2 linked regions of the Halorhodospira halophila SL1 genome follow. The main gene of each other region encodes a partner of the protein of the gene in region 2 in a complex. Links are inferred from orthologs where the notes say so. Each region holds a gene or a part of one and is shown on either strand. Other genes may lie near its edges.

Evidence for each region. The genes of interacting proteins can lie anywhere in the genome.
Region 1: the proteins of dapF (region 2) and HHAL_RS04530 are in contact, whole or in part, in a solved structure (PDB 5YGU), measured with the Escherichia coli proteins. The link is inferred for Halorhodospira halophila SL1 from one-to-one orthologs.

What each region holds. Positions count from the first base shown.
Region 1 is NC_008789.1:961,605-966,328, reverse strand. The notes cover bases 1,069-4,027. They hold HHAL_RS04530 (RNA pyrophosphohydrolase), read left to right. Parts: upstream 1,069-2,254; coding sequence 2,255-2,800; downstream 2,801-4,027. Other genes in these bases: ptsP (phosphoenolpyruvate--protein phosphotransferase), read left to right, coding at 2,812-4,027; HHAL_RS04535 (histidinol-phosphatase), read right to left, coding at 1,448-2,131; HHAL_RS04540 (CidA/LrgA family protein), read right to left, coding at 1,092-1,463; HHAL_RS04545 (LrgB family protein), read right to left, coding at 1,069-1,099. Also shown: lnt (apolipoprotein N-acyltransferase), read left to right, coding at 1-382; more of HHAL_RS04545, read right to left, coding at 368-1,068; more of ptsP, read left to right, coding at 4,028-4,724. UniProt on the Escherichia coli protein: Master regulator of 5'-end-dependent mRNA decay.
Region 2 is NC_008789.1:1,303,064-1,307,850, forward strand. Bases 1,249-4,152 are described here. They hold dapF (diaminopimelate epimerase), read left to right. Parts: upstream 1,249-2,228; coding sequence 2,229-3,077; downstream 3,078-4,152. Other genes in these bases: lysA (diaminopimelate decarboxylase), read left to right, coding at 1,249-2,209; HHAL_RS06115 (DUF484 family protein), read left to right, coding at 3,096-3,806; xerC (tyrosine recombinase XerC), read left to right, coding at 3,809-4,152. Outside these bases: tal (transaldolase), read right to left, coding at 1-683; LPS translocon maturation chaperone LptM, read left to right, coding at 840-956; more of lysA, read left to right, coding at 953-1,248; more of xerC, read left to right, coding at 4,153-4,723. UniProt on the Escherichia coli protein: Involved in the succinylase branch of the L-lysine biosynthesis and in the biosynthesis of the pentapeptide incorporated in the peptidoglycan moiety. Catalyzes the stereoinversion of LL-2,6-diaminopimelate (L,L-DAP) to meso-diaminopimelate (meso-DAP).

The DNA.
Region 1 (4,724 bases), 340 kb from region 2 along the record:
CCCGGTGGCCGTGCGGCGCACGGCGGGAGAGGTGGACCTGCTGGTCAACGTCAGCAACGACGCCTGGTTCGGTGACTCCCTGGCGCCCCATCAGCACCTGCAGAAGGCGCGCATGCGCGCTGCGGAGTCCGGGCGCTGGATGCTGCGTGCGACCAATACCGGCATCACCGCCGTGATCGGTCCCGACGGTGAGGTGGTCGAGCGTCGACCGCAGTTCGAGGTGGCCACCCTCGCCACCGAGGTCGAGCGCCGCAGCGGCACCACCCCCTACGCCCGCATCGGCGACGGTCCCCTGCTGGGACTGCTGGCCGCTGCGCTGCTGCTGCCCGGAGGGTTGCGGTGGTATCGCCGGCGGCGGGTCGGCGGGTCAGCCGCCGAGTGAGCCCAGCCAGGGCAGGACCACCGGCAGCAGGAAGGCGGTCACCAGCCCGGCCAGCCCCAGGCCCAGGCCGGCGAAGGCGCCGGCGGCGGCGCTGCTGCTGAACGCCTGGACGGTGCCAAAGCCGTGGGCGGACAGCCCCAGGGCCAGCCCGCGGGCGGCCTCGTCCCGGATGCGCAGCAGCCGGAAGACCAGCGGGGCCATCAGGCAGCCCAGGGCCCCGGTGATCAGTACCAGGCCGGCGGTCAGCGACGGCAGCCCGCCCAGGCGCTCGGCGATGCCCATGGCGATCGGCGAGGTGACCGACTTCGGCGCCAGCGACAGCAGGGTCTCCCGCGAGGCGCCCAGCGCCGCCCCCACCCACACCGCCGAGAGCGCCGCCGCCAGGCTGCCGGCCACCACCGAGACGGTGATCGGCAGCAGCAGCTGCCGGATGCGTGGCAGCTGATCGAACAGCGGCACGGCCAGGGCCACGGTGGCCGGGCCGAGCAGGAAGTGGATGAACTGCGCCCCCTCGAAATAGGTGTCGTAGTCCGTGCCGGTGAGCAGTAGGAAGGGGATGAGCAGGGCCGTGGCGATCAGCACCGGGTGGGCCAGCGGCGCGTTGTTGAGTCTTCGCCAGACCGCCTGACCGATCAGGAAGGCCACCAGGGTGATGGTCAGCCCCAGCAGCGGGCTCTCGGCCAGGAAGGCCCAGATGTCCTGAAACTCCTCAGTCATCGTCGTCCTCCGCCTTGGCACTGCGCCCGCGCCGCAGCCACCGCCACTGGAACAGGACGGCGGTCACCGCCAGCGCCACCCCGGTGCTCACCACCAGGGCGGCGACGATGGCCAGCGCGTCTTCCTGCAGGCGCGGCAGGTGCAGGAGGATGCCCACCCCGGCGGGGATCAGCAGCAGGGCCAGGTAGCGCAGCAGGCCCTCGGCGGCGGTGCGCAGCCCGGTGGGGACCCGACCGACGGCAATCAGCGTGGCGAAGAGCAGGGCCAGGCCGATCACCGGACCGGGCAGTGGCAGGCCGAACAGCCGGGCGAGCACCTCGCCGAGCAGCTGGAAACCGAGCAGCAGGGTCAGGCCGAGCAGCACTCGGGGGTCTCCGCCTGGCGCAGGGTCAGCACCGGCCAGCCGTTGCGGCGCGCCTCGGCGCGCAGGGTGTCGTCGGGGTCCACGGCCACCGGGTGCTCGACGTGGCGCAGCAGGGGCAGGTCGTTGAGCGAGTCGCTGTAGAACCACTTCTCGGCCTGCTCCAGGCCGTGCTCGCGCAGCCAGGCCTCGACCACCCGGATCTTGCCCTCGCGGAAGGTCGGCGTGCCGGTGTGGCGGCCGGTGTAGCGGCCGTCCCGCCGCTCCGGTTCAGTGGCCAGCAGGGTGCCCACGTCCAGCCGTTCGGCGATGGGGGCGGTGACGAAGCGGTTGGTGGCGGTGACGATGGCCAGGTGGTGCCCGGCACGGCGGTGCTCCTCCAGGAGCGCCTCGGCGGCGGGCAGCACCAGGGGCTCGATCCAGTCGCGCGTGAAGTCGGCCCGCCAGGCGTGGAGCTGCTCTTCCGGGTGCTGGGCCAGCGGGCTGAGGGCGAAGGCGAGGAAGGCGTCGATATCCAGTCGCCCCTCGATGTAGTCCTGGTGGAAGCGCCGATGGGTCTCGGCGAAGGCCTCGCTATCGACGGCCCCGCAAGCCACCAGGTACTCGCCCCACAGGCTGTCACTGTCTCCGGCGATCAGGGTGTTATCCAGGTCGAACAGGGCGACGGACACTGCACCTCCTTCGGTTGTCGAGGATGGGAAGGGGGGCGGCCTGGCGCTGCGGCAACGTTGCCCAGGTTGCGCCCACTGTGAAAGAATAACATCGGCTTTTTCTGCGTAGGGAGGCGTCTCCGGGTGGTCGATTCAGACGGCTTTCGGCCCAATGTCGGCATCATCGTCGCCAACGACGACGGGCGGGTGCTGTGGGCTCGGCGGGCCGGAGAAGACGCCTGGCAGTTTCCCCAGGGCGGGGTCGAGGCCAACGAGACCCCGCTGGAGGCGCTCTACCGCGAGCTGCGCGAGGAAGTGGGCCTCGGGCCCGCCGACGTGGCCGTCCTCGGCGCCACGCGCCGCTGGCTGCGTTACCGCCTGCCCCGCCGCATGATCCGTCGCCGAGGCAGCCGGTGCATCGGCCAGAAGCAGATCTGGTTCCTGCTGCGCCTGCTCGCCGACGAGCAGCGGGTGCGCGTCGACCGGGTGGCGCGCCCCGAGTTTGACCGCTGGCGGTGGGTCGACTACTGGTATCCGGTCGAAGAGGTCATCTTTTTCAAGCGCCAGGTGTACCGCCAGGCGCTGCAGGAACTCTCCGGCTATCTGCAGGCCGATGACTGGGCCGGCACCGGCACCGAGGGTGGCCCCGCTGCGGTCATCCCGCCGGCGGCTCGGCGCCGATTGCGATAGGGCGGGGCTTGATGCTCGAAATCCTCCACCGCGTCTCCCGAGAAGTGAACGCCGCCCCGAACCTGCGCCAGGGGCTGCGGATCATCGTCGAGCGGGTCGCCGATGCCATGGCGGTGGATGTCTGCTCGGTGTACCTCCTCGACGCCACCCAGGGCGACTTCGTCCTCATGGACACCCGTGGCCTGAACACCGAGTCGGTGGGCCGCGTACGCCTGACCTCCGCCGAGGGGCTGGTGGGCCTGGTGGCCGAGCGCGAGGAGCCGATCAACCTCAAGAACGCCCCGGCGCACTCGCGGTTTCGCTACTTCCCCGAGACCGGCGAGGAGCGCTACTCCTCCTTTCTCGGGGTGCCCATCATCCACTACCGCTCGGTGCTCGGTGTGCTGGTGGTCCAGCAGGCCGAAGAGCGCCGCTTCGAGGAGAACGAGGTCGCCTTCCTGGTCACCCTGGCGGCGCAGCTGGCCGGGGCGATCGCCCACGCCCGGGCCAGCGGCGGGATCCACGACATCGGCGACGAGCCGGTGGCCGGGGACAGTCGCGCCCTGCGCGGTCTGCCCGGGGCCCCGGGGGTGGCCATCGGCACGGCGGTGGTCCCCTATGCCCAGTCGGACCTCAACGCCATCCCCGATCGTACGGCCGCCGACCCCGAGGCCGAGGTGGCGACCTTCGAGGCCGCCGTCGACCAGGTCACCGCCGAGCTGCGCCAGCTCGGCCAGCAGATCTCCGGCTCGGTCAGCGCCGACGAGCAGATGCTCTTCGATGTCTATCTGCGCATGCTCGAAGGCGATAGCCTGGTCAGCGAGACCGTCGAGCGCATCCGCGCCGGCAACTGGGCGCCCGGCGCGTTGCGCCAGGTCATCGGGGAGCACGTGCAGGTCTTCGAGAACATGGACGACCCCTACCTGCGCGAGCGGGCCAGCGACATCCGCGACCTTGGGCGGCGGATCCTCGGGCGCCTGCGCGATGAGGGCGGACGGGTGGAGGACCTGCCCGAGAAGGCCGTGTTGGTCGGCCACGAGGTCAGCGCCTCGCAACTGGCCGAGATCCCCAGTGATCGGCTGGTCGGTGTTGTCTCGGCGACCGGTTCGCGCAACTCCCACGTGGCCATCCTCGCCCGCGCCCTGGGTATCCCGGCGGTGATGGGGGTGGACGACCTGCGGACCCGGAAGATGGACGGCCGGCCGGTGGTGGTCGACGGCTACGCGGGGCGCTTCTACGTCGATCCCACGGAGACCGTGGAGCAGGAGTATCAGCGCCTGATCCGCGACGAGGCGGAGTTCACCGAAGGGCTCGAGGCGGTGCGCGACGAGCCGGCGATCAGCCCCGACGGCCGCAACCTGGCCCTCTACGCCAACACCGGCCTGATCTCCGATATCAATCTGTCGCTGGCGGCCGGTTGTGACGGCATCGGGCTGCACCGCACCGAGTTCCCGTTCCTGATCCGTGACCGCTTCCCGGGCGAAGAGGAGCAGGCTGACCTCTACCGCCGGGTGCTGGAGCAGTTCGCACCGAAGCCCGTCACCCTGCGTACCCTGGATGTCGGCGGCGACAAGTCGCTGGCCTACTTCCCCATCGAGGAAGAGAACCCCTTCCTCGGTTGGCGGGGGATCCGCCTGACCCTGGACCACCCGGAGATCTTCCTCACCCAGCTGCGCGCCATGCTGCGCGCCGACGTTGGCCTGGGGAATCTGCAGATCCTCCTGCCCATGGTCAGTCGCCTGGAGGAGATCGCCGACGTGCGTCGGCTGTTGCTGCGCGCCCGCCAGGAGCTGGCCGAGGAGGGCATCCAGGCGCGCATCCCGCCCCTGGGCGTGATGATCGAGGTGCCTGCCACCATCTACCAGATCGATCGCTACTGCGATCAGGCCGACTTCCTCTCCCTCGGCTCCAACGACCTGACCCAGTACCTGCTGGCTGTGGATCG
Region 2 (4,787 bases):
TGCCCCGGCTGCACATCCGCGGAACCGCTGTCGGCAAGCAGCGGGTCGATCTTGGCATCGAGCCGGCTGATGAACAGGCTCGCCACCGAGGCCGGCTCGGCGACCGAATCGCCCGCCTGGCGGCGGCGCTCCAGACCGCGCACATAGGCTTCGGCAACCTGCCGGTAGCGCTCCACCCCGAAGATCAGCGTCACGTTGACCGGGATGCCCCGCACCGTCAGCTCCTCGAAGGCCTCAACGCCGGCGGGCGTCGCGGGGACCTTGATCATCACGTTGGGCTCACCGGCATCCGCATAGAGGCGCAGGGCTTCCGTCACAGTCCCGCGGGCGTCGTCGGCCAGTTGCGGGGAGACCTCCATGCTCACATAGCCATCCAAGCCATCGCTCTGCGTGTACTGTGGGCGCAACACCTGCGCCGCAGCCCGGATATCACCCATGGCCAGGGCCTCGAAGACCGCTTCCGGGTCGCGACCGACCTGCTGGACCGCCGCGGTGATGGCCTCATCATAGGCCTCGGTCCCACCGATGGCCTTCTGGAAGATCGCCGGGTTGGTCGTCACGCCGCTGAGCCCGTCCTCCCGGACCAGGCGCTCCAACTCCGCCGGCAGCATGCCGCGATGGATATTGTCGTACCAGACGCTCTGCCCGACGCCGGCCAGCCCTCGAAGCGGATTCTCCGTCATGGCCCCTCTCAATGCCCTAGTTTCTCTGATGGTTGGATCAGTATAACGAGGGGGTTCAGGGACGGAAACCGCGCACGAACCGGGATCGACAGCCCTCACCATGGCCGGCCCAAGCCGCTATAATGGCGGGTTTACCGCCAATCCGTGGAGACGCTCATGGGTACCGGATGCCGTTGGGCGGCGCTGGTGCTGGTCCTCGTCCTCGCCGGCGCCTGCGGCCAGAAAGCCGACCTCTACCTCCCCGACGAAGACGGCGAGGAGCAGCCATCATGAGCACACCCCCTGGCTTCGCCCGCTACGCCGATCGCCTGTGGGCTGAAGCACTGCCCCTGGACGAGCTCGCCGAACGTTTCGGCACCCCGTGCTACGTCTACTCCCGCGCCGCCATCGAGGAGCGCTGGGCACTCTACCGGAGCGCCCTCGGCGTCGCCGGGGACGTCTGCTACGCCGTCAAGGCCAACGGCAACCTCGCCCTGCTGCAACTGCTCGCCCGCCACGGAGCCGGATTCGACATCGTCTCCGGCGGCGAGCTCGAACGCGTGCTGCACGCCGGCGGGGACGCCGCGCGGGTGGTCTTCTCGGGTGTTGGCAAAGGCACCGACGAGATCCGTCGCGCCCTGCAAGCCGGTATCCGCTGCTTCAACGTGGAGTCCGCTGCCGAACTCGAACGCATCGCCAGCGTGGCCGCCACCGAGAACACCCCGGCGCCGGTGGCCCTGCGCGTCAACCCCGACGTCAACCCCGAGACCCACCCCTACATCGCCACCGGCCTGGCCCAGAGCAAATTCGGCATCGCCCTGGAGGAGGCCGAGGCCCTCTACCTCCAAGCGGCTAACGATCCGCGCCTCGAGGTCCGTGGCATCGCCTGCCACATCGGCTCGCAACTGCTCTCGGTGGCACCGCTGACCGAGGCGGCAGAACGGCTGGCGGCGCTGGCCCGGCGACTGCAGGAGCAGGGCATCTCCCTGGACCACATCGACGCCGGCGGTGGCCTCGGCGTGCACTACATCGATGAGCAGCCGCCAACCCCGGCCGAGCACATCGAGGCGATCTCGGCGCCGCTGCGCGACCTTGGCGTATCCGTCCTGGTCGAGCCCGGGCGCGCCATTGTTGCCGAGGCCGGCATCCTGCTCACCCGCATCGAGTATCTCAAGCACAACGGCGGCAAGGAGTTCGCCATCGTCGACGCCGGCATGAACGACTACCTGCGCCCAGCGCTCTACGACGCCGCCCACACCCTGGAGGCGGTCACCCCGTCGGAAGCCGAACTTCGACCGGTGGACGTGGTCGGACCGGTCTGCGAATCCGCCGACACCTTCGCCCGCGACTGCACGCTGCCGGCAGCCGCCGGCGGCTTGCTGGCCATCCGTAGCGCCGGCGCCTACGGTGCCGTCATGGCCTCGCAGTACAACGCCCGGCCCCGACCGCCCGAGGTGCTGGTGGACGGCACCCAGGCGCACCTGATCCGCCGGCGCGAGACCATCGACGAGCTGATGAGCGGGGAATCGCTCCTGCCGGAGGGCTGACGCGGTGCGCTTTACCAAGATGGAGGCGCTGGGCAACGACTTCGTCGTCCTCGACGGCATCCGCCAGCGCCTGCACCTCACCCCCGAGACCATCCGCACCCTGGCCGACCGGCGGCGCGGGGTCGGCTGTGACCAGCTGCTTATCGCCGAGCCGCCTGCCCACATCGCCGCTGATGTCCGCTACCGGATCTTCAACGCAGACGGCACCGAGGTGGAGCACTGCGGCAACGGTGTCCGCTGCCTGGCCCGCTTCCTGGTTGACGAAGGGCTGGCCGCCCCGGGGGTCCTGCGCATCGAGACCGACGGCCGCATCACCGAGGCGGAACCCCGGGACGACGGCCAGGTCAGCGTCGACATGGGCCCCCCTGAACTCGAACCCGCGCGCATCCCCTTCCAGGCCCCAGTGCGACAGGAGGCCTACCGGCTGGCCACCAGCCGCGGGGAGCAGACGATCGGCGCCGTCTCCATGGGCAACCCGCACGCCGTGTTGCGCGTCGACGACATGACCGGGGCACCGGTCGCTGAACTCGGCCCCGAAATCGAACGTCACCCGCGCTTTCCCCGGCGGGTCAACGTCGGTTTCATGGAAGTGTGCACCCGCGACCGCATCCGCCTGAGAGTCTTCGAACGCGGAGTCGGCGAGACCCCCGCGTGCGGCACCGGGGCGTGCGCCGCAGTGGTCGCCGGCCGGCTGCGCGACTGGCTCGACGCACCGGTGACTGTGGAGCTGACCGGCGGCGTGCTCGTGATACACTGGCTCGGTCCTGGGCGTTCGGTGTGGATGACCGGCCCGGCTCGCACCGTTTTCCGCGGCGAGATCGAGCTTCCCGCATCCGCCGCGGCGACGCCCCGGGGACCGACCCGCTAAGCAAGCAGGACGAACGGTGTGACAGAGAGCGCCAAGCGTGATGAGGCCCCGTTACTCGACGAGGCCGAGGTGGCCGCCTACCTGGCGGAGCACCCCGACCTGCTGCACCGCCATCCCGAGCTCCTCGCAAGACTGGAGCTGCGCCACGACTGCGGCGACGCCACCTCACTGATCGAACACCAGGTTCGGGTCCTGCGCGAGGAGAGCGCAGGCCTGCGCCGGCGCCTCGACGACATGGTGCGGGTGGCCCGCCAGAACGAAGGGACCGCCGAGCGGCTCCACGAGCTAACCCTCGACCTGTTCGCCGCCGACGACCTGCAGGCCGCCGTGGAGGCCCTGCGTGCCGGACTGCGCGAGGGCTTCCAGGCCGATGCCGTGGGGCTGCTGCTGATCGCCCCCGAAGCGGCCGGCGGCGAGACCCACGCGCCCATCCCTGAGATCCTCGATGCTGGCGATCCGGCGCTGACCTGTTTCCGGCCCCTGCTTGAGCGCGGCCGCCCCAGCTGTGGGACCCCCACCGAAGCCCAGGTACGCACCATCTTCCCGGATACCGAGACGGCGGTGGCCAGCGCGGCCCTGGTGCCGATGATCGATGAGCGGGCCGTGGGCGTCCTCGGCATCGGCAGCAGCGATCCCCAGCGCTACCATCCGGGGCAGGGCACGGTCTTCCTGCGCCGGCTCGGCACCACGGCGGCGCGCGTACTCGACCGATTGCTCCACCGGGGCTAGGCATGGAACGGGGCTGGTTGGAGCGTTTCGACCGCCACCTGGCCTCGGAGCGCCGCCTAGCCGAACCGACACGGCGGCGCTACCGCCAGGACCTGGACGCCTTCGCTGCTTTCTGCACCGACCGCGGCCTGGCGAGCTGGGCGGCGGTCACCCACGATGTGGTCCGGGCTTGGGTGGCCCACCAGCGGCGCCGCGGCCTGGCCGGCCGCACCCTGGGCCGCCAGCTCGCGGCGCTGCGCAGCTTCTACCGCTTCCTGATCCGCGAAGGCGCCGTCGCCGCAGATCCGGCCGCTGAGGTCCGCCCACCGCAGACGCGCCGACGCCTCCCCGGCACCCTCGACCCGGACGAGGTGGCCGGACTCCTCGACGGAGCAGACCCCGGGGATCCCCTGCAGGCCCGCGACGCGGCACTCTACGAGCTGATCTACTCCAGCGGCCTGCGCCTTTCCGAGGTCATCGGGCTCAACATGATGGACCTCGACCGGCGCGACGGCCTGGTCCGGGTCCTGCGGGGCAAGGGCGCCAAGGACCGAGTGGTGCCGGTGGGACGCCAGGCGCTGCGCGCCCTCGACGCCTGGCTGCGCCACCGGCCGGCTTGGGCGTCCGCCGAGGAGACGGCCATCTTTGTCGGTCGCCACGGCGGACGCCTGGGTGCCCGGACGGTTCAGCGCCGGCTGCAGCGCCTGGCCCACCTGCGCGGGGTCCAGCGGCGCGTCCACCCGCACATGCTCCGCCACTCCTTCGCCACCCACATGCTCGAGTCGAGCGGCGATCTGCGCGCTATCCAGGAACTGCTCGGCCACGCCGACATCTCCACCACCCAGGTCTACACCCACCTCGACTTCCAGCACCTCGCCCAGGTCTACGACCAGGCCCACCCCCGGGCCCGACGGCGCAAAGACCCTGACAACGATTAGGCAGGCGGGCGCTCGCGGCGGCAGCGTCGACCCGCGGGCGATGCTCTCGGGTACAATGGCTGGC